DNA from 4 places in the Macrococcus psychrotolerans genome. Region 4 is predicted to be linked to each of the others. Evidence: predicted binding sites of a transcription regulator. Region 4 holds the regulator's gene; each other region holds the start of a gene.
What was found. Region 4 encodes Rex, which represses fermentation and respiration genes when NADH is low (regulators of the CRP and FNR family bind a similar motif). Its sites were predicted from a motif close to TTGTGAAATATTTCACAA; they were not measured.
Positions count from the first base shown of each region.

Region 1 (7,818 bases), 650 kb from region 4:
TTTGAACGTACCGCGTTCAGAGGATTTAAGCCAGAAGACGTGGACAGTTTTCTGGATGATGTCATTGAAGATTATCAGAAGATGGCAGATATGAATCAGCAGCTTCTAAAATTAAATGATGAGAATGTTAAATTAAAACGTGAAATTGAAGACTTAAGAATGAGACTTGCTACTGGTAGAAGCGAGAACACTGTATCTACTACAAATAATTTTGATCTATTAAAGAGAATATCTAATTTAGAGAAAGCAGTCTTTGGTAAATAGTATGGTGAAATCAATAGAGTCATGCTATAATAAATAGAATTATTAAAGATATCTCGGATAATCGCTATATTTATTTATAGAGGAAAGTCCATGCTCACACATGCCTGAGATGGCTGTAGTGATCGTGCCTGGTGAAACAATAAGCCAGGGCATTAATTTGACGGCAACGAACGAACCTAAGTCTATGATATGGTTTTAGTAGTTTGAAAGTGCCACAGTGACGTAGCTTCTTTAGAAATAAAGAAGGTGGAACGCGGTAAACCCCTCGAGTGAGCAATCCAAATTTGGTAGGAGCACTTTTCTAGCGGAAATGAACGTATAGAAGAGGTATGAAAGTACAGACAGATGATTATCACCGGCGTACGAGAGTAACTAGGCTCGCTAGCAGTACTATGGGACAGAACATGGCTTATAGAGATATCTTTCTAGTTTAAGCTCTCCAATATGGAGGGCTTTTTTTATTGCATACATCAATGGTAAAATGAAGTGAATCAAATTTACAATAAAAACACAATAAAAATATTATGTAAACAAGGAGTAGATTATGTATCAATTATTAGCAACAACCCCTATGGGAATGGAAGCTGTCGCAGCGAAAGAGGTTCAGGCATTAGGATATGAAACAATGACTGAAAATGGTAGAGTACTATATCAAGGTGATGCACGTGCAATTGTAAAATCTAACCTTTGGCTCAGAAGTGCGGATAGAGTGAAGTTAGTAGTAGGACGTTTTTATGCCACGACATTTGAACAGCTTTTCGATAAGACGAAGGATATTCCGTGGGAAAATTTCATTTCTGAAAATGGACAGTTTCCTGTGCAGGGCCGTAGTCTTAAATCCAAGCTATTTAGCGTGCCTGATTGTCAGGCGATTGTAAAAAAAGCGATTGTCGAGCGTTTGAAAAAAGCACATAACAAGCAAGGATGGCTTTCAGAAAGTGGTGCTTTATACAAAGTAGAGGTCGCAATTTTAAAGGATGAAGTATTGCTGACAATCGATACATCAGGAGCAGGTCTGCATAAACGCGGATATCGTCTTGCTCAAGGTGAAGCGCCGATGAAAGAAACTTTGGCGGCCGCACTTGTATTATTATCTAACTGGAAAGGGGAAACACCATTTATCGATCCATTCTGTGGTTCAGGTACCATTGCGATAGAAGCTGCAATGATCGCTCAAAATATCGCACCTGGATTCAATCGTGACTTCGTAAGTGAGGACTGGGATATCATTCCTGAAGGTATGTATGATGAAGAGCGAGTTAAAGCAGAAGAAGTTGCTGAATATGATAAAGAAATATCGATTACAGCAAGTGATATAGATCCGAATATGGTTGAAATTGCCCGTAACAATGCGATTGAAGTAGGGTTTGGAGATATTATTGAATTCAAGCAGATGAATGTCCATGACCTTACTTTAAATGGTGAGAAAGGTGCAATAGTAGGTAATCCACCTTATGGAGAGCGTATCGGTGAAAGAGCAGAGGTAGAAGCGATGTACAGTTATCTAGGGGAACTGATCGAAAAGAATCCTAAATGGTCGTTGTATATATTAACTAGTTTGAAGACATTTGAAGTATTAGTAGGTAAGAAGGCGACAAAACGCCGCAAGTTGTTCAATGGATATATTGAATGTACCTATTATCAATATTGGGGCGAGAGATAAAAGGATTTGAAAGCAATACGTAAAAATGTTCAAGTTACCCACACAAAGTATAAATTTATGTTTTGTGTGGGTTTATATTTATGATAAATATATTGAATAGCAGGTGAAATTATATGAAATTAAGTATATTAGATCAAGTACCGATGTCACGAGGCGAAACGCCGATGGATGCATTGATGCAAACGATAGAACTTGTTCAATTTGCTGAAGAAATAAAATATGATCGCTATTTTGTTGCTGAACATCATAATACGACTGGTTTAATCAGTCATGCACCAGAAATTCTTATGACGAGATTATTATCGATAACGTCTTCAATTAATATAGGTTCTGCAGGCATCCTTCTGCCACAATATAGTCCTTATAAGGTAGCTGAAAATGCAAATTTATTAGAAGCAATGTTTCCTGGTCGAGTGACGATTGGCCTAGGGAACTCTCCTGGCGGGAGTGAAATCACGAGACAAGCTTTAACAGATGGTGCCCAAAGTAAGGTGAGAGATTATGATAGAATGCTAGAAGAATTTTTAGGTTTTTTGCGTAACACTTTGCCTTTAGAACACCATTATCGAAGTGTTAAAGCAGGACCGAGAATAGAAACACATCCTGAGGTATTTACGTTAGGGCTGACTGATAATGGTGCTAAAAGGGCAGCAAAATTAGGTATTGGTTTTGTGTTCGGGAATTTTATCAGTGATAAATATCAAGAGAGTGCAATTAAAATTTATCAGCGAGAATTTGTTCCTAATGCATTTATGCAGCGCTCCTATACAATATTTTGTTCCTTTATCATCGTTGTGAAAGATGATGCAGAAAAAGAGATGCACAGACGTATTTTGGACCATTGGCTATTAAATGTCTCTAAAGGAAGAGATACAGTCATTCCTTCTATTGAGCAGGTTAATAAAATGCACTATAGTGATCAGGACAAACGTATCATTGACAAGAACAGAGGACGATATTATATCGGTAGAAAAGATGAAGTTAAGAATGAGATTAATAGATTGTATCAAACATATCAATTTGATGAATTGATGGTAATTAACAATACTTTTGACTTTGCATTAAAAATAGAGAGTTTCAGATCTATTAAAGAAATTATAGATGAGATTAATAGTGAAGAATAATTAAATTAAAAATAAAAACCATCAAGCGTATGCTTGATGGTTTTTATTACCAGAGTTTGCCTTCACCCATACCAGCTGCACCCGGTGGTGGATCCATAAACATTTGACCAATAGGTACTGTGTAAGCAACTAAAATTAATGCAATCGTTACAACAAGCAAGAACTTCCAGTTTTCAACGAATTTATAAACTGGTGCATGTTCATCCATTGCCTCTGACACAGGGAATGCTTCGTATCCTTTTGGTGCAAAGAATGCAAGCTGTATAAATACGATAACAACTAAGATAATGGATACGAAAAGAATTGTTCCACCAATCGCCTGAATTACTTGATATGGAATCCATTCTGCTGCTATTTTAGAGCCGCCATATTCAGAATATGTTGAACGACGTGGTGCACCGAATAATCCGATGTAGTGCATTGCACCAGACATAATTGACATACCGATTGCCCATAGCACACCTTGTGCGATAGCGAGTTTATTCATTGCTTTTGTCATAACACGGCCAGTAGCATGTGGTATTAACCAGTACATTGTTCCAAAGAACGTTAAAATGACTGCTGTTGCAACTGTTAAATGGAAGTGACCTGTAATCCAGATTGTATTATGTACTACCTGGTCCATTTGAGCAGAAGCATTAACTAATCCACCGGCACCACCAGGAATGAATGCGGCCATTCCGATAAACGGCAACACGAAACGTGCATCGTTCCATGGTAATGTTTTAATCCATCCAAATAAGCCTTTAGCACCTTTATTTCGTCCATATGCTTCAAATGTAGCAAAGAGACTGAATGCAGTCATTAAAGAAGGAATAACGACCATAAATGTTAATACGACCTGTACATATTTCCATGTAACGTCAATTCCTGGTTCAGTTAACTGGTGGTGAATACCAACAGGAATTGAGAAGAACAAGAATAACATAAAGCTCATACGCGCAAGATTATCACTGAATGCTTTAGCACCTATAATCTTTGGTACTACTGCATACCATGACATATAGGCTGGCAGTAACCAGAAATATACTAATGCATGACCGAAGTACCAGAATAACGTACGACTAAGTGAAACATCGATGCGCTCAACTAATCCTAGAGACCATGGAATCATCTGGAATAATACTGTAGAAGCAACACCTATTGAACATACAATCCACATGACATTGTTAATTACTACCATGTAAGATAAAAGAGGTGATTTTTGGCCTTTATGTTCTTTTTTCCATTGTGCGTAACGCATAATTTGTCCAGCTGCAGAAATCCATGAACCAACAATAACTAATGCCATACCTACATAGAAGATAACATGCGCTTTAAGTGGAGCATAGAAAGTATATAACACAGTTGCTTTATTAAGTAGAACCATTGTTGCTGCCATTGCAGTACCGATTAGCATTACCCAAAAACCGATCCACACAAGCTTACGTTGTAATGGACTAAGCTTTCCGCAAGTACGAATGACTGCAGCAGTCTGGAATCCCATGATAAAGAATGTAGTCAAAACTAATGCGAGAATGATCCCATGTACCGTAAGAATCTGATAATATCCAATACCAGCGGGTAACTCTAAAGTTCCAGAGCGGACTAAAGTCTGAACTAATCCTGCCAATCCACCGATGATTAAACAAACTATCGCAACATACATATGAGCCATAATCAACTTACCATCTGGTTTGGACATTTCAACTCGATTTTCCATTTCTTCTCTATGATGATTTCTGAACGAAGCACGTTCATCAAAAGTCCCACTATCCAATTTATATTCGCTCATTATTGATCAACCACCTTAATGTTTGATTTCATATCTGCGTGACCTGTGCCACAGTATTCATTACAAAGTAACAGATATTCACCTTTTTTATCAAAAGTTTTTATAAATTTAGAAATGTGACCTGGTTCAATCATCATATTGACATTTGTCTGTGCAATTTCAAAGCCATGTACAACATCTCTACTTGTTGCTATAATTTTTACTTTTGATCCTTTTGGAATTTCAACTTTACCTGGGTTGTAGTTAAATGCTGAAACAACAAACACAAGTTCGTAATCCCAGTCTTTTCCTTCAACTTTATGTAATCCTGGGTTACTAAATACTTCATCTTTATCAATAAGCTCCGGCGCAATAAATTCACGGCCGCTTGCGATAGGCTCATGACCATTATGTAATGCAGAAACAAAAATAATCCCTAAAAATAAAATTAATGAGCCCATACCTAGACCAAGCCAGATTTTTTCAAACTTATGCAATGTATTCCCCTCCTAAATTCGTTCTATAAATAGTACAAAAATTGCAAACCAAGTGATAACAAATATTGCTCCTAAAGCAAGTACAGCAGCCATTGTTCCACGCAAATCTAAATCATGATGAACGTCTTCATTGACTTGAATTGGATCTTTAGTTTGATTCAAATTTTTATCATCATTCACATTGAACATCCTTTCTTAATAGCTTTTCTTTCTTTATAATAATAGAGTAACTGGTTTATTAATGTGATAAATATCACACTTTTGGATATTTCGTTATATTTTTCACAAATAAAGAGGTAATGAGGTAGAACATGGATAATAAAGAGCAGATCAAACGATTATATCAACTGAAAAAAGAAGTGGAAAAGTCAGACAACACTTTATTATTGAATCAAATCAATGAAGTGATAAAAAAAGTTTATTCAGATTATATTGTATTAAGTTTTATAGGTCATTTTTCTTCAGGGAAATCATCTTTGATTAACAAGATATGTGATGAGGATATTTTACCTAGTTCTCCGATTCCGACAACGAGTAATACCGCTCAAATTATTAGAGATAACATAGATCTAATAAGAATAAATATGGACAACCAGACATACAGTGACGTCGAAAGCTATGCCACTGTTAAAAAGGTGAATACATTGAATACAGATATAGAATCGGTAGAGATTCATAAACAAAACCTTGCATTCCCAGAAGGTACAGTAATTCAGGATACACCAGGTATTGATGCAACGTTCAAAAATCACGAGCAGAGCACAATGAAATATCTACTCATCAGTGACATCGTTTTTTATACGGTGGAATATAATCATGTGAACGCAGAAAAGAACTTCAGCCAGATTAAGATGATGAATGAACTGGGAGTTCCAGTTGTTCTCTTGATTAATCAGATTGATAAACATGATGAAAATGAAATACTCTTTACGGCATTCAAAGAAAAAGTAGAACAAAATATTAAGATGTGGAACTTAAACGTTGAAGCTATTTATTATACTTCAATCTACGCTTCTGAACATAATCAGTTTGATCAATTAAAGGAACAACTCAATCAGCAAGTAAATGAGTTAACTGCAGATAGAGATTTCTACAATAGAATCATCGATTATATTGAACGCGCACAGATAAACTATCTAAATCAAAGAAAAGATAGGCTATTAGAACAGCTCGAGGTAGATGAAGCAGACATATCTCATGCCCTAGATGAGCTTCATATACAGCAGAGTCTGAACAGTGAGCAGCAACTATTGATGCAGGATAATCGTACGGAACAATTATTAAAAGAAGTACGGAACATTGTTAAGAATGCTTATTTAATCCCTTTTGAACTGAGGGAAAAGATAGGTGCGATGCTTGAGACCTTTGCTACAAACTATAAAGTAGGTGGATTCTTCAATAAACAGGCAAAGCTTGAGAGTATTCAAAACGAAAAAATAGATAGTGTCATCGAAATGCTTAATGATCTACTGGATAAACAGATTAATTTCCAACTAAAAAATTATTATGAACAGTATATGAAATATAGTGAACAACCAGCGTTACTTGATGATATTTACTATCATATTACAAAAGAGGATGTTAAAGCGCTGAGCAAACCACAGCCGGAAGTTACAAAAGAATATATTCTAATCTATTCTGAACAATTAAAGACATTCATAGAGAAAAAGATTGTGCAGCAACAAAAAGTCTGGCTTGAAAAGTTCATAAAAAGTATAAATATGTCTAAATTAAATACTACAAATCATACTTCAGATAAAAGCATCCTATTTGATGATTATCTAAATAATGAAAAGTTAATGGAGTCAGTCACTACTAAAAATTATATGCATTACTATATTCATCTGGAAGAATCTATCGATAAATTAATAGATAGAAGGTATGTAACATTGTCTATTAATGAAACTGATGAAGTGGTGAACAAGCAGAGCATTATTAATGATAGAAAAGGTAGACAAGATTCACTGAATATTGAAGTCTATGAAACCTTTAAAACGGTTGACTATTTTAAATCAGATATGCGTAAGCTAGAAGCACAGCTTGATAGAATTCACAATGATGAAACTAAAATAGTTGTATTCGGAGCATTTAGTGCGGGTAAAAGTGCCCTCATCAATGCGTTGTTACAGGAAAGAATCTTAATTTCTTCTCCGAATCCTACAACAGCAAGTATTACCGAACTGTATTATGGTCAACAGCATTTTGTAACATTTAAGACAGAAGATATGCTGCTTAACAAGCTTAATGGGATATCATGTTCAGTAAGTGAAAATATGAATACCATTGAGTCATGGATAGAAAAAAATAAAAACAAGATAAATGATTTTTCTGATGAAGATAAAAGCTTCGCATCTGGTGTGATCAAACAATATCATCACTATAAAGCATACTTATCAAATGGACAGACGATTGAAATAGATAAAAATGAGATTGATAAATATACGGCACAAGATGAGCACGCAGCGTTCGTCAATCGTATAAAAATAGGTCTAGAAAATGATTTCCTTAAAAACAAGG
Region 1 covers NZ_CP124591.1:1,117,444-1,125,261, reverse strand. Annotated here, with positions in the region: gene gpsB (cell division regulator GpsB) at 1-264, shown strand, start outside; RNA gene rnpB (RNase P RNA component class B) at 314-681, shown strand; gene QA539_RS05665 (THUMP domain-containing class I SAM-dependent RNA methyltransferase) at 809-1,927, shown strand; gene QA539_RS05660 (MsnO8 family LLM class oxidoreductase) at 2,041-3,051, shown strand; gene QA539_RS05655 (b(o/a)3-type cytochrome-c oxidase subunit 1) at 3,098-4,753, opposite strand; gene QA539_RS05650 (cytochrome B5) at 4,825-5,301, opposite strand; gene QA539_RS05645 (cytochrome c oxidase subunit 2A) at 5,314-5,490, opposite strand; gene QA539_RS05640 (dynamin family protein) at 5,613-7,818, shown strand, end outside.
Region 1: QA539_RS05645 (cytochrome c oxidase subunit 2A) is a predicted target of Rex. The motif match lies at 5,543-5,560, and genes of this name have one in related genera.

Region 2 (7,818 bases), 740 kb from region 4:
AGATTTCTTTGTAACGGACTTATTCTCTACTCGTTTATTTGAATCTGCACCGAAACTCCCCTGTTCAAAAGTAGTAGGGTCATACCACTTGTAACCGTGGCCAGGTTGTCCCCAAGGTTCTTGTTTTGGTTCCTTAGATTGCTGTGGAACTTCCATTCTTAATAGGGGTGTCTTCTGATCTGGCGTCACTTTACCTTCTAATGTAGTATAAGCTTCAGGTTTCATCATCCAGGTAACCAAATTTTTGAGCAGTACTTTATGACTCGCTTCTTCAATACCATCGTACGTTCTCTTCGTATTACCGTTGTCTTCACGTACATACTTTGGTGTTTCATCTTCTACTATCGAAGAATCACCGATAAAGACAGCCTTTCCTTTTTTATACTTACTGATCGCTACGAAGGCGCCTTCATCTTTACCCCCTTTTGTGTATATCCCTTGGTCAACCGCGTGCGGCCAGCGATCATTTTGTGATAGTTTGCCTGGGTAGATAATTCCTTTTGCGATTTTAGGGTTCGTAATTGCTATTGTACTGCCTGCGTGCATGTTGATACTTTGCACATTATCCAGAAGACCGAAAGCATCGTATGCTGAATCTGCATCAATCCTGACATTATTGAGGGCATTATATCTAAAACGTACACCAAATGTATCTGAAAGAAAATCTGAACCTTTCACATTCTGCATACGCTCTGATTGCTTTTCATCGTGTGATAATCCTTTTGTAATATCATCAAATGCGCCTCTTCGATACCCATTGAATATTTCTGAAGAGTCAAATCGATTTAAATTTCGATCAGCATTATAATGGTCAGCAATCATCATAATACTCCCCCCTTCACCGACAAAACGTTGAATAGCCTCCTGTTCTTCAACTTTAAAGGGAATATTAGGTTCAGGTATAATGACTGCTTTGTACTGTTTTAATTTTTCATATGTTAATGTCGTGTCATAATCAGTGCTCACTGTTTTATAATCCATATCACGAATTACATCATTGAAACTAGAGAAAGCACCGTCAATCACCCAATCTGCTTCACCTGCAGTCTGTCCATGTGCAGCATCAAATAGGACATCAGCTTGTCCATCATAAAACTGTGCTGGCTGCGTGCATCCCGTGAGAAACAATATGGATAAAAGTATCAACTTCTTCATAACCTTCTCCTTTATAAAAAGCCTTAACAGATGCTAAGGCTTTATGATCTCGTTTTATATGATATTAATCTAATCTTAACTTTATCCTTCTTAAGATGTTGTCTGCCATCCTTTCGGGTTGTAACAGTTACATCAACTTCATCTTCAGACTCGTTAAACTGATAATTGATTATATACGTTTCAAAATCTTGCTCAAAGTTTGGCTTTTGTGCAACAACACGTTCAATATCTCCAAAAGTATCAAGTGCTGTATAGCCTGTAATATGCTCTAACTCACTTGCAATTTCAGTCAATGTCATCGTTTCGCCTTCCATTAATACGAACTTTTCTTCATGCATGATATCACCTCTAATATATTTAATTTATTATTCCCTTAATTATAAAAGAAAAACATCAGGAAATCGTATAAGGTTCTGATACAATTTCTGATTGTGCTTCACTATTCGGCTTTGTCGATGTACCACCTAATAAATAGAGTTTTCCTCCATCTTGTGTTAAAGCTTGATATGTCTTTTCATCTAGTGCAATCGATTTATAGCTCACTGTAGACTCCTTTGGCCCATATTCATTGTACGCCCGTTCTTCAGACTTCACGAAATCTTCTTGTAATTCCTGAGGAATAAATGATGTCGCATCAGAATAAATGACAGTCTTTCCAACTACAAGCTTGCTCGTATTATTATAGTAGACAGGAGCCTGATTATTATTTTTCGTATGGACTTCATAAAGAAGTGTATAACCGGAAGATGCGCCTTTAAAAATAACCTTTTGATTTTCTATGTTTGTAATCTTAAAAATCTGTAGACGCTTAACATTGCTCTCAACACCGTTATCATGTATCGATAGATTAACATTATCAATCGACTTCACAAGTGTCGATTTGCCGTGCGTTGTTGTCTCTATAGTGTTCGGCATCGTTTTAGCAGCTAACATTTCCTTAACTTTTTGCTGCTGCTTTAATCGTTCTTCTTTCTTTAGCTTAGCTCTCGTCTTACGCTTTTCCTGTTCTAGCTTTTTAGCCGCTTCCTCTTTTGCAATCTGTTCTTTAATTTCGGCTTCATTTTTTTCTTCTATCTCTTTTAATTTATCTTCATTTGCTTTTATTTTTTCATCTAGTTTATCATTTTTTTCTTTAATCGCATGATATTCTTTCGTTAGCTCCGCTTTTTTTGCGTCAAGCTTTTCTACAGACTGCTTTAAGTCTGTCTCTTTATTACCACATGCACTCAGCACTAGAGTAAGTGCCAGTACACTTGTTACATATTTCAATACAATCCCACCTTCACAATATATCTATATTCTATCATAATAACAATAAAATATATTGTATTAACACCCTTTACAAGGGGTATACTACATATAAAAGGAGGTATAGCCTATGAAATATAAAATATTACACACACCCACATCCCCTTCTACACCCAACCATATGATTCTGCCGGTAATTATATATAATACAGAGGAAAGTCATTTCGAAACACGCTTTAAAAATAATGCATGGCATAATATATGGACCAATGGTGTATTTGATTATCATCACTTCCATCCCAACCAGCATGAAGTCCTTGGGGTAAAAAGTGGTCGTGGCACACTATTAATCGGTGGGGAGAACGGCCAAAATATTGAAGTTACACAAGGTGATGTTCTATTATTACCAGCAGGTTACGGTCATAAAAAATTAGAACAAAGTGACGATTTTACTATTGTAGGTGCATATCCAGATACAACAGCAGCACAAACATTGACATCTTATGAGAATATAAATGAAGTAAACAAGATCATCAATACTGTACCATTACCTGACACCGACCCTGTAGGTGGAAGTACAGGCCCGATGTTTAAAGAATGGCATAATATTTATCAGTGCAGTACAGTCAGAGGTGGCTAACGTAGAAAAACGGCGTTTCGAGACTCAACAAAGTCTGAAACGCCATTTTTAAATAATTCCTTGATTAAAACCAATCTTTCTTTCATCGATGTATAATGTGCTAATCATATGGCATTTCAATATGTTTATACATCAATTTATCATCTGCCCTATAGCTAAGCTGGTGGTTAAGTCTTCTCATAGCGTGATTATCCGGATGAACGTGTCCATAGATATAGTGGACATCTGCGGATAATGATAATCTCTCTACATATTGCTTAAGCCTATGTGCATATCCTTTGCCGCGTTCATCTGGATGGACATATAAGGACTTAACATGTGTCTTCTCTCCAATATGAAACCAGATAAAGGCTGATAATCGTGCTTTTTCGACTATAATGATACGATCATGATTATATTTCATCAGCAATCGTATAGATTCAGTCCTGAGTTTCACTTCAAGTTCAGTCGTTACATAGTGGCTATCATAGGATTTCGGTATCTGCTCATGTATCCATGCAATTTGCTCGATCAGCGGGTCCTCGCTTGTTATTTCTTTCATTGTAATCACCTCAATTATTGTACATGTATTTATTTTTTAAAACTACTTTTTAGAATCATAAGAATAAAAGTTTCAATCTGTTATATATAATAGTCTCTTTTTTACCCTCTGTATCATTACAGTTAAAGTACTGGTATGAAGGGTTTTTGCATTTTTTAAATTTTTTTATGCTTTTGTGATACTTTTCACGTAATCCTTGTTATACTAAGTTTGTGAATTGGTGAACAAAAAATTCTGGAGGGATTTATATGTTTAAAGAAGAGACAAAAAGAACAAATGCTTGGGAAGGGTTCAAATCAGGTAAATGGAACAAACGCGTTGATGTGCGTGAATTTATTCAACTGAACTACACACTTTTTGAAGGTAAAGATGAATTCTTGGCTGGTCCTACTGAAGCTACGAAAAAACTTTGGGAACAAGTGATGCAGTTATCAAAAGAAGAACGCGAACGTGGTGGTATGTGGGATATGGACACTAAAGTTGTATCTAGCATTACTTCTCATGATGCTGGATATTTAGACAAAGACCTGGAAACAATCGTTGGTGTTCAAACTGAAAAACCTTTCAAACGTTCAATGCAGCCGTTCGGTGGGATTCGTATGACGAAAGCAGCTTGTGAGTCGTATGGTTATGAGTTAGATGCCGAAACTGAACGTATCTTCACAGATTACCGTAAGACACATAACCAAGGTGTGTTCGATGCTTACTCTAAAGAAATGTTAGCTTGCCGTAAAGCCGGCGTTATCACTGGTCTTCCAGATGCTTACGGTCGCGGCCGTATTATCGGTGACTATCGTCGCGTCGCTTTATACGGTGTGGATTTCTTAATGAAAGAAAAGCATAAAGATTTCCATAACTTATCTAGTGTGATGAGCGAAGATATTATTCGTTTACGTGAAGAAGTATCTGAACAGTACCGTGCATTAAACGAATTGAAACAGTTGGGTGAAATATACGGATTTGATTTAAGCCGTCCAGCTGAGACCTTCAAAGAAGCTGTTCAATGGACTTACCTTGCATACCTTGCTGCAATTAAAGAACAAAATGGTGCAGCAATGAGTTTAGGTCGTGTATCTACATTCTTAGATATTTACGCTGAGCGTGATCTTAAAGCGGGTACCATCACTGAGATGGAAGTTCAGGAAATTATCGACCACTTCATTATGAAGTTGCGTTTAGTTAAATTTGCACGTACACCAGACTACAATGAATTATTCTCTGGAGATCCAACTTGGGTAACAGAGTCTATCGGTGGGGTTGGTATTGATGGCCGTCCACTTGTAACGAAAAGTTCATTCCGTTTCTTACATTCATTAGATAACTTAGGTCCAGCACCAGAGCCAAACTTAACTGTACTTTGGTCTACGCGTTTACCTGAAAACTTTAAGAAATACTGTGCTAAGATGAGTATTAAAACAAGCTCAATCCAATACGAAAACGATGATTTAATGCGTGAGAGCTACGGTGACGATTATGGTATCGCCTGCTGTGTATCAGCGATGAAGATTGGTAAACAAATGCAGTTCTTCGGCGCTCGTGCGAACTTAGCAAAAACATTGTTATACGCTATTAACGGTGGGATTGATGAAAAGTCTGGCGCTCAAGTAGGTCCAAACTTTGCACCGATTACTGATGAAGTCTTAGATTATGACACTGTATACAAACAATTCGATCAAATGATGGAATGGTTAGCTGGCGTATATATTAACTCATTGAATGTTATTCACTATATGCATGATAAATACAGCTACGAAAGAATTGAAATGGCGTTACATGATACTGAGGTCATTCGTACGATGGCTACAGGTATCGCTGGTCTTTCAGTTGCAGCTGACTCATTATCAGCTATTAAATACGCGAAAGTAAAAACAATCAGAGATGAAAACGGACTTGTTGTCGACTTCGAAACTGAAGGTGAATTCCCTCAATACGGTAACAACGATCCACGTGTTGATGATATTGCAGTTGAACTTGTAGAATCATTTATGGCAAAACTTCGCAAACATAAAACATATCGTGATTCAGAGCATACAATGAGTGTGTTAACAATCACTTCAAACGTCGTATACGGTAAGAAAACAGGTAACACACCTGACGGACGTAAAGCAGGAGAACCTTTCGCGCCTGGTGCGAACCCAATGCATGGTCGTGACACTAAAGGTGCACTTGCATCATTATCATCAGTAGCAAAATTACCATATGACTGCTGTAAAGATGGTATCTCTAATACGTTCTCTATCGTACCGAAATCTTTAGGTAAAGAAGACGATGCACAGCAATCTAACCTAGTTGCAGTATTAGATGGATATGCGATGCAGCATGGTCACCATTTAAACATTAACGTGTTCAACAGAGAAACTTTACTCGATGCAATGGAGCATCCAGAAGAGTATCCACAGCTTACAATCCGTGTATCAGGATATGCAGTAAACTTTATTAAATTAACTCGTGAACAACAACTGGATGTTATTTCTAGAACATTCCACGAAAAAATGTAATGATATAAGTATTAACAAGAAGGACGGGGATTTAAATGATTAAAGGACATATACATTCAATCGAGAGTTTAGGGACGGTTGACGGACCTGGTTTACGCTACATCTTATTTACACAAGGGTGTCTGCTTCGTTGCCAGTTCTGTCACAATCCTGATACTTGGGAAATTGGAACACCTTCACGCGAAGTGACAGCTGAAGAAATGGTTGAAGAAATTGTGCCTTACCTCCCCTACTTCAACGCATCAGGCGGTGGCGTAACGATCAGTGGCGGAGAGCCACTGCTCCAGTTACCGTTTATAGAACAACTGTTCAAAAGATTAAAGGCAGAAGGTATCCATACTTGTATCGATACATCAGCAGGATGTTTTAATGAAACGCCAGCATTTATGAATCACTTTGATCCTGTACAAGAAAATACAGATTTATTCTTACTCGATATTAAACATATCGATAATGAGAAACACTTAAGTTTAACCGGAAAACCCAATACCCATATACTAAAATTTGCCCGTATGTTATCAGATAGAAAACAGCCCGTATGGATTAGACACGTGTTAGTGCCAGGTGTTACTGACGATAAAGATGATCTCATCAAGCTGGGTCAGTTCATCAATAGTCTAGAAAATGTTGAAAAGTTCGAAATCCTCCCGTACCACCAGCTTGGTGTTCATAAATGGGAAGCACTTGGTATTAAATATCCGTTAGAAGACGTTGAAGCACCAACGGATGATGCTGTAAATCTCGCATATGAATATGTTGATTTCCAAGGTAAAACTCCCCTAAATGCTTGATACTATTATTAGAAAGAATAAGAAGGAAGCCTGAAAGAGTATCATTTCAGGCTTCCTTCTTATTCGTTAATGGTATCAATGTCTGTCTAGTCTTCCGTATCCAACAGCATCATTTCATCATAGTTCAATGCTTGTCTCAACTCAACTGCTACTTCACGACTGATCTTAGCTTTTTTCACGAGCCTTGCTACCATATCTTTTTCGACTGCTAATACATCAAGCGCAAATAACGTTTCATCATCATCAATCGTTTCATTCGTGGCATTTCTCTTAATCTGATTTACCCGATTCAAATAGTTATCTGACACAAGCGCAACTTCTATCCGATTCTCTCTACTTATTTCTTCGGACAATCGTTGCACAACGTTATAGTGTACACGTGATGCAATTTTTTGAATTTCTAACAGACTATTTTTTAGCGAGAGCGAACTTGACTGATTCAATCTATTTTCAAATGCTTTACGCTTACCATGCATGCGAATTAAAAACACCATTCTTCTGAAGAAGCTTGTCGAGGCGAATATCTTTGTTCTTTCGATATATTGAACGTAGTTGTTAAATGCACTCTGTGTAATCTCATCATTTTCTACCAGTTCATCAAGCGTTTTCATTTCTGTTTCAAGTGCAATCGCATGCAGTCTATCAAACTCTTTCGGATTATACTCTCTGTCACTTACCTCACTATAAAATCCAACCTGCATCGTATACTGACGTATGAGATTTCCGGCAATCATACTGTTTTCAGGTGTAGTTTGTTTATGAATATATTTCATTCCAAATTCTTTGATCAATATATATGCTTCTCTGAAATCAAGGTGGGAATCTACGCTATTATCTTCTGCTTTTGGTGTTAATAGTGGTAAGAAAATTTGTGCAACAACTAAACTAATGACCACCACACCTGCTGTGATAAATAGTAAGTTATCGCGATAGTTGAAATACTCT
Region 2 covers NZ_CP124591.1:466,342-474,159, reverse strand. Annotated here, with positions in the region: gene QA539_RS02475 (DNA-binding protein) at 1-1,155, opposite strand, end outside; gene QA539_RS02470 (hypothetical protein) at 1,197-1,493, opposite strand; gene QA539_RS02465 (hypothetical protein) at 1,549-2,424, opposite strand; gene QA539_RS02460 (cupin domain-containing protein) at 2,534-3,043, shown strand; gene QA539_RS02455 (GNAT family N-acetyltransferase) at 3,144-3,584, opposite strand; gene pflB (formate C-acetyltransferase) at 3,833-6,082, shown strand; gene pflA (pyruvate formate-lyase-activating protein) at 6,118-6,873, shown strand; gene QA539_RS02440 (cation:proton antiporter) at 6,960-7,818, opposite strand, start outside.
Region 2: pflB (formate C-acetyltransferase) is a predicted target of Rex. The motif match lies at 3,758-3,775, and genes of this name have one in related genera.

Region 3 (7,818 bases), 430 kb from region 4:
CAATAACATACCAATAAGCGTGACGATTCCGAAGATGCTTCCGATATATACGGCACCGATATGATATAAATGATCACTCACACCAATTGCACGCAACCAGCTTGCAGGAATACCTAGACCTACGACATGCCCTAATATAACCGGGATAATTCCTAAGTGGAATAAAATACTCCCCCACATCAACGACTTCTTCTCTACAAACTCACTTGACTTTGCCGTCCATGAAAACTGATCATATTTAAACCTAAAAATATGACCAATAATAAAAATCGCAATACACGCATAGGGGAATATTACCCACAATAATTGATTACCCATTTAACGTCACCTCATTCTCATCTTTAATCAAACATGCCTTACATGTTTCTCTTATCGCCAAGATTAAATGATAATATGGGCTCTTAATATGTTCTAATGCTTGCAGCAGATTATACGTACCATCTTCAATGACCATTAATAACAACCCCATGCTTTCCTCTGCACGTTCATCTCCGCGCCAATCCGCTGCATAAATAAATTCACACATTAATGGCAAGAAGTCTGACAGTTCTGATGAAGGCATTTCAAGTCCAAACATTTCATACAATACTTTAAGTCGTGCAAGCATTTGTCCGCGTTCTTTCTTATCCTGGAATTTAACATATGTCATGTATAACGTCGTCTTCTTTTCAAAGTCAAATGTCGACGTATACACTTCCTGAATTTCAGACAAGCTAATTTCATGCATATTATTCCAGTACTGATTGATTGCTTCATAAGCAGGATGATCCTCTGCAAACACCCCGTCGAATTCTCTTGGATGAAAATTTAATTTTTCTGGGTAAATGAGCTGGTGACTAAAGAATCCAAATGCACGTTTATAATCATAAAGTTTATTTAAATCAATCACGCCAAATACCTCCATAGAAGTTATCTTCATAAACTTCTTTACCAGACTTACCAGCAGGTACTGGACCACAACCGTCACAATCTGCGCCGAAGTTATCGCTTGTATAACCCTCGCCACCTTGAGCGCTATACGTATTCATGTATCCTTCTTTATGTGATGTCGGGATGACAAAGCGGTCTTCATGCTTTGCAATTGCAAGTAATCGATACATTTGTTTCACTTGATGCGCTGTCATGCCGATACGGTCTAAACGTGACGCGTCGAAGTCTTTACCACTTGAAACGGCTCTCATGTAACTACGCATCATCGCCATACGTTGCAACGCTTCTTTTACAGTTTGTGCATCTCCTGCGGTTAACATGTTTGCTAAGTATTGAATTGGTAAACGCATCTCTTCAATTGCAGGGAAGATCATATCTGGGTTCTTGATAGAATCTTTACCTTCAAAGTAGTTCATAATCGGACTAAGTGGCGGGCAGTACCATACCATTGGTAATGTACGATATTCAGGGTGTAATGGGAATGCGAGTTTGTATTCAATTGCAAGCTTATATACTGGTGAGTTTTGTGCTGCTTCAATCCAGTCTTGTGCAATACCATCACGCTCTGCCTGAGCAATCACTTCTGGGTCATGAGGATCTAAGAATAAATCGAGTTGTGCTTGATATAGATCTTGCGGATCCTTTACAGTCGCTGCTTCTAATACACGGTCAGCATCATACAGTAATACACCTAAATAACGCATACGTCCCGTACATGTTTCAGAACATACTGTCGGAAGTCCTGCTTCAACACGCGGGAAACAGAAGGTACATTTCTCAGCTTTGTTCGTTTTCCAGTTGAAGTAAACTTTTTTGTAAGGACAGCCAGTCATACAATAACGCCATCCACGACAAGCATCTTGGTCTACAAGTACGATACCATCTTCATCACGTTTATACATTGCACCGCTCGGACAACTTGCCACACAAGATGGATTTAAACAATGTTCACATAGGCGTGGTAAGTACATCATAAACGACTGTTCAAAATTGAACTTAATTTCTTCTTCAATCTTTTGAATGTTTGGATCTGTTGGTCCTGTGATGTGCGCACCAGCTAAGTCATCTTCCCAGTTCGGGCCCCACTGTAAGTCCATTTTTTTACCTGATACTAATGATTCAGCCGTTGCGACTGGTGAATGCTTTTGTTCTTTCGCGTTCGTAAGATTAGCATAATTGTAAGTCCATGGCTCATAATAGTCTTTCATTTCAGGCATATCTGGGTTGTAGAAGATTTTCCCTAAAGCAATTTTAGAAAGTTTAGAACCTGATTTAAGCTCTAATTTTCCTTTGCTGTTTAACTGCCAGCCACCTTTATATACTTCCTGGTCTTCCCAGCGCTTCGGATAGCCGATACCTGGTTTTGTCTCTACGTTGTTAAACCACATGTATTCAGCACCTGGACGATTCGTCCAGGTACTTTTACATGTAATACTACATGTATGACACCCGATACATTTATCTAAATTCATTACCATTGCGACTTGTGCTTTAATCTTCAAGCCAATCAACCTCCTTCATCTTACGTACAGCAACGTAAACATCACGTTGGTTACCAATTGGACCATAATAGTTAAATCCGTAACTAATTTGTGCATAACCCCCAACAAGTTGCGTTGGCTTCAAGTGAATACGTGTTGGCGCATTATGTGAACCACCACGCGTATCTGTAATTTCAGACCCTGGTGTTTGAATATGTTTATCTTGTGCATGATACATGAACATCGTACCACGTGGCATACGGTGAGAAACCACAGCACGAGCTGTAACAAGTCCGTTACGGTTATATACTTCCAACCAGTCGTTATCGTTAATGTTATGCTGTGCTGCATCTTCATTGTTGATCCATACTGTTGGACCACCGCGGAATAATGTTAACATGTGTTGATTATCCTGGTATGTTGAGTGAATATTCCATTTACCGTGTGGTGTTAAGTAACGTAAAACCAAACTATCTACGCCACCTTTAATCTTCTTATCTTTCGTGCCAAATACCATTGGTGGTAATGTCGGTTTGTATACAGGCAGTGATTCACCAAATTGCTGGAATACTTCATGGTCAATATAGTAACTTTGACGCCCTGTTAACGTTCTAAATGGAACGAGTCGTTCAATGTTCGTCGTAAATGGTGAATAACGACGACCTAATTTGTTCGAACCTGGGAATACTGCAGTTGGTATCACTTCACGTGGCTGTGCTGTAATGTTCTGGAATGTAATTTTCTCAGCTGCACGTTCTGCTGAAATATCCTTTAATTCCATACCTGTTTGTCGTTCAAGATCTTCATATGATTTTTGTGATACATGGCCGTTTGTTGCCGATGAAACGTTCAGAATAACATCTGCAACGCGTTTTGCTGTATCAATTCTTGGCAATCCATTTTTCACTGTATCATCTTCATACGTACCCACCATCGAGCGTAATTCATCGTATTCTTCTTTAACGCTGAAACTTACGCCGTGCGCGCCTACTTTACCATTCTCCAGCAAAGGTCCTACTGATATATATTTGTCGTACACTTCCGTATACGTACGATCTACAATCGCAAATCCTGGCATCGTTTTACCCGGAACTGCTTCTACTTCACCTTTAGTCCAATCACGAACAATGCCCATAGGTGTAGAAATTTCTTGCTGTGAGTCATGTGCAAGTGGTGCAGTGACAACGTCTTTGAATGTACCTTTTAAGTGACGTTCTGACATTTCAGAGAACGTCTTCGCGATAGATTTATAGATATCCCAGTCACTTCTTGATTCCCAAAGTGGATCTACGGCTGGATTAAATGGATGAACGAACGGATGCATATCTGTAGAAGATATATCATGTTTCTCATACCAAGTCGCAGCTGGTAATACGATATCTGCGTAAAGTGGCGTTGTTGTCATACGGAAATCAAGTGCTATTAGTAGATCTAGCTTACCTTCAGTATCTTCACGCCATACGACTTCTTCAGGCTTTTCTGTTTCATTAGGTTCAGCAAGTAATCCATGCTTTGTACCTAATAGATGTTTCATAAAGTATTCCTGTCCTTTTGCTGAAGAAGAAATTAAGTTAGAACGCCATACGAATAATGTTTTCGGGTGGTTCTTCTTATTATCGGGATCTTCTACTGCAAATTTCGTTTCACGTGATTTCACGCTTTCAACTGCACGTTTTAATATTTCTTCATTCGTAAAGTTGCCGGCTTCACGCGCATCTTCTCCGAACAGTAAACTGTTCGTATCAAACTGCGGATATGACGGTAACCATCCCAGACGTGCAGCAAGCACGTTATAATCTGCTGGATGCTGATGTTTTACATTCTCTGCAAGTGGTGATGTTAATGCATCTACACCAGATTCTTCGTATTTCCATTGATCAGTAGCAAAGTAGAACCAGCTCGTTGCGTTTTGTAATCTTGGTGGTCCTTGCCAATCTTTTGCGAATGCAATTGTGGACCATCCTTCAATCGGACGACATTTCTCCTGACCGACATAATGTGCCCAGCCTCCGCCATTTACACCTTGTGTTGCACATAATGTAACTAAGTTTAATACTGAACGGTAAATTGTATCTGAGTTAAACCAGTGATTTATACCCGCGCCCATAATAATCATTGAACGTCCACCAGTGTCGATTGCATTTTGTGCAAATTCACGTCCAACTTGAACAACGATGGATGGTTTTACACCTGTAATCTTCTCTTGCCAAGCTGGTGTATAGATAGAACTTTCATCATCATAATCTTTTGCTTCTAAATCTGTGTTAAAACGGTTTACACCATATTGAGACAACATTAAATCATAAATTGTAGCAACATATTGTTCTGTACCATCATCAAGCGTGACTTTCTTCGCTGCAATCGGACGTTTGAATGTTCCATTACCTGCGTTATCAAAGAACGGGAACACAACCTCAACAACTTCATGACCTTTATCTTTAATAGTCATTGCAGGATCAATTTTTGTACCGTCTGCTGTTTCTAATTTAATATTCCATTTCACATCTTTTTCCCAGCGTTGTCCCATCGTACCGTTAGGCACAACGATTGATTCCGATAAATCATCATATACGACTGGTTTCCACTCACTATGCTCAGAAGTATCTCCTAAATCACTCGAACGTAAGAAACGTCCTGCTTTCAATGTATCTTCATGTTTATCTAACATAATTAAGAACGGCATGTCTGTATATTGTTTTGCATACTCAATAAACATCGGTTCCTGACGTTTTTCATAAAACTCATCAAGTATTACATGTGTCATACCCTGTGCAAGTGCTGCGTCGGTACCAGGATTCGGTGCTAACCAGTTATCTGCAAACTTAACATTTTCAGCATAGTCTGGTGCTACTGATACAACTTTCGCACCTTTATATCTAACTTCTGTCATAAAGTGAGCATCTGGTGTACGTGTTAGTGGTACGTTAGAACCCCACATAATAATATATCCGGCATTATACCAGTCACTCGATTCTGGAACATCTGTCTGCTCACCCCAAATTTGCGGAGATGCTGGCGGTAAATCTGCGTACCAGTCATAAAACGATAACATTTCCCCACCCAGTAACGAGATGAAACGCGCACCTGATGCATATGAAATCATACTCATCGCAGGGATTGGCGTAAAACCTGCGATACGGTCTGGACCGTATTTCTTGATCGTATAAATTAATTGTGCTGCAATAAGCTGTGTTACTTCACGCCAGTTCACACGGACATGACCACCCATACCACGTGCTTGTTTATATGCCTTCGCCTTTGCTTCGTCTTCTACAATTGACTGCCAGGCACGTACGGGATCTCCAATCGTTTCTAAAGCTTCTTGCCACATGCGCCATAACACCCCGCGAACATAAGGAAACTTAATACGTAACGGACTATACTCATACCATGAAAATGAAGCACCACGTGGACAGCCACGAGGCTCGAATTCAGGCATGTCCGGACCACATGATGGATAGTCGATTTGTTGATTTTCCCATGTGATAATGCCGTTTTTAACGAAAACTTTCCATGAACATGAACCTGTACAGTTTACGCCATGCGTTGTTCTTACAACTTTATCGTGACTCCAGCGCTGACGGTACATCTTTTCCCATTCGCGACTTTTCTCTTCTAATACTGACCAATTTCCATTGAATTTTTCTGTTGGTTTAAAGAAACGTAATCCTGTTCCAATTGCCATTTATAACACTCCTTTTAGACATTCGCCCTCTTACTTTAGATTATGAAACTTTTCACAAGTTAGAGCCATTGGGGAATGTCCTAAAGTGTGTAGGGGAATCCCTATAGATAACCGTTCAATAATATATTCAAAATTTTTATTTTGAAGCAATTGTCAAATACGTTATGTGCTTAATTTGATATGATATAACTAAAGGGGGAATCATAATGACGCCTGAAGTTTATGTTACAAATAATATATTGAAGTATAATCGTGACGGATTACGTGAGGAGCATGATCAGATTGCAACTGAATTCCCATTAACGATTTATATCAATAACGAAGAATTCGCAACAATAGTGTGTACACCTGATTATATGAAAGAACTTATCATAGGGTTTCTAGCCTCAGAAGGTATAATAAGAAAGTTTAGCGATATCGAGAAATTCCATCTTGATGATTCTAAAGGACTATGTCATATTACACTCACGCGCGAGATACATTCAATTCATGCAAATCACTCAAAACGTATGATCAGTTCTTGCTGTGGGAAAAGCAGACAGTTTTATTTTGTTAATGATATGCAAACGTCTAAAGTATCTACAACTGAGAAGACGATTACGCCAAGTGAAGTCATTCGTATGATGCAGCATCTTCAAAGTGAAAGTAAAGCATTTCAAGTAACGGGAGGCCTGCATAACGCAGCAATCAGCGATGGCGATGCCTTCCACTTACACCGCACAGATATCGGTCGACATAATGCAATGGATAAACTATATGGGCATTGCATATTAAATCGCATCCCAATTAAAGATAAAATATTAATATTCTCGGGTAGAATCTCTTCTGAGATACTGATAAAAGCCTCTAAAATTGGTGTAGGGATAATATTAAGTAAATCTGCTCCGACAGATCTTGCAATTAAGCTTGCCGATGATTTAAACATTACCGCAATTGGATTTATAAGAGAGGATAGCTTTAATGTATACAGTCACCCCGAACGCTTAATTATATAAATTTCTGCATAATAAAAAGCGCCGATTAAGCGCTTTTTATTATATATTTAAACTTCTTTTTATTTGTGGGTTCTTTCTTAAAGATACAGCAAGTAGTGCTGCAAGTAATGCTTTAATAAAATCTCCTGGCAAGAAAACCAATACAGAAGTATAAGCTTTCATTAGATCTATTTTTAAGTTTTGCGCCATGAATGCCCCACCAATTAAATTACATAAAATTGCACCGATAAGCGCATTAACAATAAATACTTTCCACACTGAAAAGTGTCTCATCTTATCTGTAAATAAGCCGATTAAATAGGCAACAATAACATATGATAATAAATAGCCACCTGTCGGACCGAAAAATAATGCGAATCCTCCGCGGCCACCAGATAATACAGGTGCACCCACTGCTGCAAGCAACAAGAATAATAATACAGCAAACGTACCTTTCTTACGTCCTAACAAACAGCCTGCCAGCATTATGCCTAAATTTTGAAGAACAATCGGAACAGGCAAACCAGGCACAGGAATTGGAGGGATAATACCCATCGCAGAGATTAAAGCTGCAAACATTGCGATAATCACTAAATCTTTCAATTTCATTTCTTAAACCTCATTTCAACAGAATAAACTTATTCTACACTATTCGTTAACCTTTTAGTACAAAAAGTTAACAATGGATATAAAAAAATAGCTGGAATATCCAGCCATTCATCATTTCAAATTCATTAACTTGTCTTTC
Region 3 covers NZ_CP124591.1:155,788-163,605, reverse strand. Annotated here, with positions in the region: gene narI (respiratory nitrate reductase subunit gamma) at 1-318, opposite strand, end outside; gene narJ (nitrate reductase molybdenum cofactor assembly chaperone) at 311-889, opposite strand; gene narH (nitrate reductase subunit beta) at 882-2,432, opposite strand; gene QA539_RS00790 (nitrate reductase subunit alpha) at 2,422-6,096, opposite strand; gene fdhD (formate dehydrogenase accessory sulfurtransferase FdhD) at 6,303-7,091, shown strand; gene QA539_RS00780 (biotin transporter BioY) at 7,131-7,679, opposite strand; gene QA539_RS00775 (ABC transporter substrate-binding protein) at 7,791-7,818, opposite strand, start outside.
Region 3: QA539_RS00790 (nitrate reductase subunit alpha) is a predicted target of Rex. The motif match lies at 6,137-6,154, and genes of this name have one in related genera.

Region 4 (7,818 bases):
TGGGGTTAATGATAGCGTTCTGATCTACTTATATCAGACGAATCATACGCGTGTTCAAACTGCAGGGCTGTTTCACTTTGCACTATTAGTTCCTTCTCGTGCTGCGCTCGGCAATATTTTCTACCACCTCATTAAGACTGAATATCCGTTAGCAGGTGCGAGCAATCATGATGTTTCAGAAGCCATCTATTTGCAGGACCCGGAAGGTAATGGGATAGAGATTTACAGAGATGTGCCAAGCAATGAATGGCAGTTTGACCCAAATGGTGATATCGTCATGGGTACATCTGAGATGGATTATGCAGCTGTTATTGAAGCGAATCATAACCGTCCATTCGATGGTATGCCGAAGGACACAATCATCGGACATATGCATCTATCAGTCATTGATTTAAATCAGTCCATTGCATTCTATAATGAATTGTTTGGATTAGATGTAATGACTCGCTATGGTAGTCAGGCGGCATTTATGGCAACAGCCGGGTATCATCATCATCTCGGATTAAATACATGGCAACATCAGACCGAGCGCGCGCGTCTTGACTATCCAGGATTAAGGAAATTTGATCTGAATATCCCCAACAAAGAAGACCTCCAGCACTTTTTAGAAACATTATCAGAAAAAGGATTAACTCAGTCAAAAGACGAGAATTCAAATATTATATATGACCCTAGCGGCATTGGAATTAGAATAATGACAAAAAATTAGAAGTGTAAACTATGGGATTATTTAAGAAAAATATAGCAAGCTTTTTAGGCACTATGAGAAGAATGAGGACCGTTTCATCATAAAAAATAAAAGCATCTATAAAAAGCTGCAGGTATAGCACCGATAATTCGGTACATACATGCAGCTTTTTATATTATAAGTTCTCTTGTTCGTGCGTAATTTTACGTGTTTCATTTAAATTCTGCATATTAGATAATACTGTATCCTTTAAATACGCACAAACTCTTAAATAAAGTACGTCCACAATTGTAAGTTGTGCTGTACGTACTGTCATATATCCTAAATTGATTTCATTTTCTTCTTTCGCCATCGCAAGTACAATATCCGCCATACGAATAGCAGGAGATGAGAACTTTTGTGTTAATAATATAATCTTAATCCCTTTCTCTTTTGCATATTTACAAATATCTGTAATAACCTTATTCTTACTTGTTTCAGATGTAATGAATAATACATCTCCTGCTTCATAGTGTCCTAATAATGTAATCGCAGATAAAAGATCTGTTGCCAGAATTGCAGACTGATCAATATTCATCAGCTTTACATGCAAATCTGTCGCAACAACTCTTGAGTTCCCGACGCCAAAGATCATAACGCGTTTTGCACTTGTAATTGCCTGGGCCGCTTCATCAATCACTTTAGCAGAAATGACCTTCTCTGTATTATAAAGTGCTTGAATTGTATTGTTGAAGACTTTCTCTTTCATTACTTCTTCATCGTCTGTTAATTCAATCTTCGTCGGTACCTTTTTATCTGCAATTGTGTGAAGTTCACGTGCGAGCTCCACCTTAACCACTTTAATCCCAGATAATCCAAGACGCTTACTGAAGCGTACAATGGCTGCTTCACTTGTATTTGAAAGATGTGCAATTTCTTTGATTGGTAAGTTGACCACCTTTTCAGGGTACTCAATGACAACGTCGGCAATCCTTTTTTCAACTGGTGTAAAGCTATCGTACATCTTTGTAATTTGACCTAATACTGAATACATAATTTCAGCTCCTTACATCTTATTCAATTAATGTTATGCCCTATTTAATTTCAATTCGCTAGCTTCACTTCAGTATAAATATACTATTTGCTGAAAACAATTAAAACAAAAATTTTCTAAAATTTGTGGATGTTTTTATGCATCCTTTAAATCATACTTCCATAGCTTCAAATAAACATCCCCATGAACCGCCGATGTTCTAATGCCATCTGCTGATTCTGATGTATTAATACGCGTGGACATTACTGCTTCTCCATCATTGATAAATATCTCTATCGTCTGTTTATGAACAATGCAGTGTAACTTTGTCAATGGTTCGTGCAACGTAATAAACTTTGTATAGGGTTCATCAATCAAACCACTATCCGAACGATCCACAGTAAATATTCTTTTCTCTGTGTCATAGATCAATACCGTGCGCTCTTTTCTTGAAACACGTAATTCAAGTATATATTCTAAGGCATTATTCTCTATAATCTCAGCGACAAGTTCATAATTATTGCCTTCATAAGGATGCAGGCGAACATTCTTCCTTGTGGCGTAACCTTCTGCTGTTTCAAGTTTGCCTTGCCTACTAGAAGAAAGCAGTGGCCGTTGTCTTAGCTGTCCGTCCTCGATTGACACAATCCTTGGTGTAGCAAGTACATCACCAATTCTGCCGATTAATAGGCAACGGTCTTGTTCATCCAGCATAAAGGTGACGGGCTGATAATCGAATCCATGGTCAGCAATATTATAATTCAATTGTGATGGATACACATCTAACTTGCTGCCGACTTGCGCTTCAAGTTCCTCTAATTCCTGCTCTGTTAATGGCACTATCTGGGATTCCTTCATCATAATTCTCCTTGAAATATATTACTTATATTCTATCAGAAAATATAAAAAAAGAAGTAGCTTTGTCACTACTTCTCAAGTTCTTCTTCAATCAGTTTCTGTTCACCTTTTAAATATTGTCTATAGCCGATCTTGCTTATTTGGATACTCACTTCATACAGCAGTAACATCGGCACAGCGAACATTAAATACGTCATAAAGTCAGCAGGTGCAATTAATGCGGCAAAGACAAATAAAATAAAATAAGCATACTTACGGTTCTTACTTAAGAACATCGGTGTGACGATACCAAGTCGTGTTAAGAACAGTAAAAGAATCGGTAACTGAAAGACAAACCCGAAAGGCAGCGTAAAGCGCAGCATTTCGTTAAAGTACTCTCTTACACCAATCATCTGGTTGACACCAATCTCGCTTGCGAGCCCTAACGTAAAGAAGATGAGGTAAGGAAATACTAAATAATAACTGAACAATAGCCCAGCAAGAAATAATATAATACTGATCGGAATATATGCTAACGTAGCGCTTCTTTCTTTGGGATGCAGTCCGGGTGAGATAAACGCCCATATTTGATACAGAATAACAGGCGAGATTAAGATGAGTGCAATTAACATAATCACTGTAATATAAATTGTCAGCGGATCACTTACTTTAAAGTAATGTAAAGTAATTTCTTTTGGCACATCATCCTTCGTCAAGTACTTTGTGACCGGCTTTCCGAAGTAGAATCCGACGATAACTCCTGCTACTAAGAAGTAACAGACTGTCATAATTCGTTTACGCAGTTCTTCTAAATGCTCAACTACTGTTAAATCATCTTTATTCATGTAAGGAATTGACCTCCTCATACAAAAAGCGGCACTACATCGCCGCTTTAAAATTTCAATTTATTTGATATCTTTGTTATCTTTATCTTCGTGATCCTTCATGATGCCATCTGTTGCATCTTTGAATTCTTTAAGAGATGTTCCCATGGCACGACCAAACTCTGGTAATTTCTTAGGGCCAAAGATAATTAAAGCGATAATTCCTAGAAATATAACAACTGGTCCTGATAATGCTAAACCTAAAAACATATATTTATCCCCCTAATGATTTTTCATAAAGAAAATTAATGATTGTAATTCTACGCCGAGATCAATGTGATGTACATGTACTCCGCTCGGTACATTTAAACGTTCTGGTGTAAAGTTTAATATACCTTTTATTTGTGCTTTTGTCACTCTATTTGCGACGTCTTGAGCAACACTACCTGGAACCGTTAAGATAACGACTTGAATCCCTGTAGCTTCTACAACCTTCTCAAACTCTTTCATATCCTGAACTTCAATCTTGCCAATCTTACGACCGATCGCTTCATCATTCACATCGAATGCTGCTGTTATCTTCATTCTATCATTAATCGAGAAGTTGTAGTTCACTAGTGCTGTTCCTAAATTACCGACACCGATAATCGCGACCTTCGTAATCATATCTTGCTGTAACGTCGTCTTAAAGAAATTTAGCAGGAATTTAACGTTATATCCGTATCCTTTCTTGCCAAGTTCTCCAAAATAAGAAAAATCTCTGCGTATTGTTGCAGAATCAATCTGTAATCCTTCACTTAATTCCTTACTGCTCACTCGTTCAACATTTGAATTATATAACGTATTAACAAAACGATAATATAAAGGAAGTCGTTTCAAAGTGGCTTTAGGAATCTTGATTTGGTCCTTCGACATCCTATTCACCCGTTTCTATTTTTTGTGATAACTTTCACATCGATATAATTATAACATCTATACTAATAAATGACTATGTGAAATTATGAATTAACGATAAATGATTCCCACTGATATCACACTACTGTACAATAAAAGAGAGGTGAACAAAGTGATACTATTACAAGCTAGTAATTTAACAAAATCCTATTCAGGTGAAAATATATTCTCAAATGTAAAATTTGAAGTTAAATCCAATGACCGTATAGCCATTGTCGGCAGAAATGGTGCCGGAAAGACGACATTAATGAAGATTCTTGCTGGAACTGAAGACTACGATTCAGGTCATCTGTCTATTGCTAAACATGTAAATGTTGGTTACTTAACACAGCAGATGACTTTAAATGCTGAAGGTACAGTCTATGAGGCTATGAAGAAACCCTTCTTACATTTAGAGCGCATGCAGCAGGAGTTAAATAACATCGCCACTTACTTAAGTGAACAGAGTGAAGATGCACAGAGTGATGCATATCAAGAGAAATTAGCAGAATACGAAAGACTGCAGCAAAAGTTCGAATCACAAGATGGTTATTTATATGAAACGAAGATCAAATCTGTCTTAACAGGATTAAGCTTCACAGAAGAAGACTTCCATAAGAAAATAGATAACTTCTCTGGCGGACAGAAGACACGTCTCGCACTTGCTGAGATGCTACTTCATAATCCCGACTTACTATTACTTGATGAACCGACGAACCATCTTGATATGGATACAACTGCATGGCTGGAAAATTACTTAACGACGTACAACGGTGCCATCGTCATTATTTCACATGACCGTTATTTCTTAGACAAGGTTGCGAATACAGTATATGATGTCGCGCTCGGACAAGTAACGAAATATGCCGGTAACTATTCAAAATTTATTGAACTGCGTGATCAATTCTATGATAAGATGCAGGCCGAATATGAGCGTCAGCAGGCTGAAATCAAACGACTAGAAACATTCGTACAGAAGAATATTACACGTGCATCGACGAGTGGCATGGCAAAGTCCCGCCGCAAAGTATTAGAGAAGATGACAAAGATCGATATGCCAAAACAAGACGACCACTCAATGAACCTGCGCTTTACTATAGATAAAGAAACAGGAAATGACGTACTGCGTTGTACTGATCTTGCAATCGGCTATTCAACGCCTCTTGCAACCAATATCAACTTTGATGTCTCTAAACAAGACGCAATCGCATTTATCGGCCCGAATGGCATCGGCAAGACAACGCTCATCAAAACAATTGCTAAATTATTAAAGCCTCTTTCCGGAGAGGTTCATTACGGTGCAAACTTGTCGATTGGTTATTACGATCAGAAACAAGCTGAATTCTCATCGAACAATACCGTGTTGGAAGAATTATGGCAGTACTATCCTGCAATGCCTGAGAAAGAAATCAGAACTGTGCTTGGACGTTTCTTATTCGTACAAGATGATGTCAAGAAAATCATCAATGACTTATCCGGTGGCGAAAAAGCTCGACTCCAGCTCGCAAAGCTTAGCCTTGAAAATCATAACGTGCTCATACTCGATGAGCCGACGAACCATTTAGACATCGATGCGAAAGAAGTACTGGAAGATGCACTCATCCATTACCCAGGAACATTGCTCTTTGTCAGTCACGACCGTTATTTTATCAACAAACTCGCAACGAAAGTATTCCATATGGATAAAGAGGGCGGGCGTATGTTCCTAGGCGACTATTCTTACTTCATTGAAAAAGAAGAAGAACGTATGGCCATACTTGCACATCAAGCAGAAGAACAAACGAAATCCGTAAATAAAGAGAACGACTATAACGCATTCAAAGCGAACCAAAAAGAGATCAGAAAGCTAGAGCGACAAAAAGAAAAGCTGGAAACGCAAATCGAAACAAACGAAGAGCGTATCAATGAAATTGAACTCGAACTTACAAAGCCAGAAGTATTCAGTGATATCGAAAAAGCAAACACATTCAATGAAGAACTTATTAAACTCAATAGTGAAAATGAAAAATTACTTGAAAAATGGTCAGACATCGAAATGGCATTAGAAGGATAATTTTTCATTAATACACGCTATTTTCTGAAAACAGATATTCACACAGTTATACACAATAAAAATGTTATATTATAAGTAATCCACAAAGTTATTAGACTTATCCACAGATTTGCAGCAAAAACATATCGCTTTTAATGTGTAAAAAGTACTATTGACATATAGTTATGCACATTTTGTTAACAACTTGTGTACAAGTACGTATGTTCGTGTTTTTTAATCAATATATATTCTATCGGTTAATTTATAATAAATCAGGCATAGCGTGCATGTATGGGAAGCATTATTCTTTCTAAATTATTAGATTTCTATGCTATGATTTTACAATAAAAAGGAAGTCATCCATTACGATGACTTCCTTTTTATTGTGACAGCTACTTTACTATCAACTTTGTAACTATAGATCGATATTTGAACGTCCATTTAAGTCCATCGTTCCAAGCTTGCCTGCAATATATTGATAATAAGCTGCTGCTCCAATCATTGCCGCGTTATCTGTGCATAGATTTAACGGTGGTATTAATAGTTTAACATCATTGCTATCACACATCGTTTCCATACGTGCACGGATGCCACGGTTTGCCGCCACACCTCCACATATAAGTAACTGTTTAATATCATAATCTTTTAGCGCTTTAAACGTCTGTGTAGTTAATACATCAATAACACTTGCTTGAAAACTTGCAGCAACATCTTCTTTGTTGTAGCTGATCCCTTTTTGATTTAAATTGTGCAGTTTATTAATGACTGCACTTTTAAGTCCACTGAAGCTAAAATCATAATCATCCATAATCGGACGTGGAAATTCTAGTACATCTTCTCCACTTGCAGCAAGTCTATCGACATGAGGCCCGCCTGGATAAGGTAAGTCTATCGTTCTTGCTACTTTATCATATGCTTCGCCAACTGCATCATCTCGAGTTTCGCCAATCACTTCAAAAGCCATATGATCCTTCATGAGCACAAGTTCTGTATGTCCTCCGGAAATGACAAGTGCAAGCATCGGGAATGTCAATCGTTCTTCAATATGATTCGCATAGACGTGTCCTGCAATATGATGTACTGGTATCAGAGGTTTACTGTGTGCGAGTGCCAATGCCTTCGCCGCATTTATACCGACAAGCAATGCACCAATTAACCCTGGTCCTTCAGTCACAGCTACAGCCTCAATGTCATCCCAAGTCATATGCGCTTCAACAAGTGCTTCTTCAATAACCATCGTAATATTCTCAACGTGATGTCTACTCGCTACTTCAGGTACGACACCACCAAATCGCTTATGTGATTCAATTTGAGAATTGACGACGTTACTTAATACTTCATAGCCATTACGTACAACACTTGCTGCAGTCTCATCACAGCTTGTTTCTATTGCCAAAATCGTTATATCTTTCTCACTATTCATCGTAATTTCACCCACATCACTTTCGCATCCTCACCAGGACCATAATAGTCGCGTCTAATGCCTCCATAG
Region 4 covers NZ_CP124591.1:1,766,704-1,774,521, forward strand. Annotated here, with positions in the region: gene QA539_RS09215 (VOC family protein) at 1-709, shown strand, start outside; gene QA539_RS09220 (MurR/RpiR family transcriptional regulator) at 864-1,721, opposite strand; gene QA539_RS09225 (GH32 C-terminal domain-containing protein) at 1,857-2,558, opposite strand; gene tatC (twin-arginine translocase subunit TatC) at 2,627-3,382, opposite strand; gene QA539_RS09235 (twin-arginine translocase TatA/TatE family subunit) at 3,443-3,631, opposite strand; gene QA539_RS09240 (redox-sensing transcriptional repressor Rex) at 3,644-4,276, opposite strand; gene QA539_RS09245 (ABC-F family ATP-binding cassette domain-containing protein) at 4,428-6,347, shown strand; gene tsaD (tRNA (adenosine(37)-N6)-threonylcarbamoyltransferase complex transferase subunit TsaD) at 6,742-7,749, opposite strand; gene rimI (ribosomal protein S18-alanine N-acetyltransferase) at 7,746-7,818, opposite strand, start outside.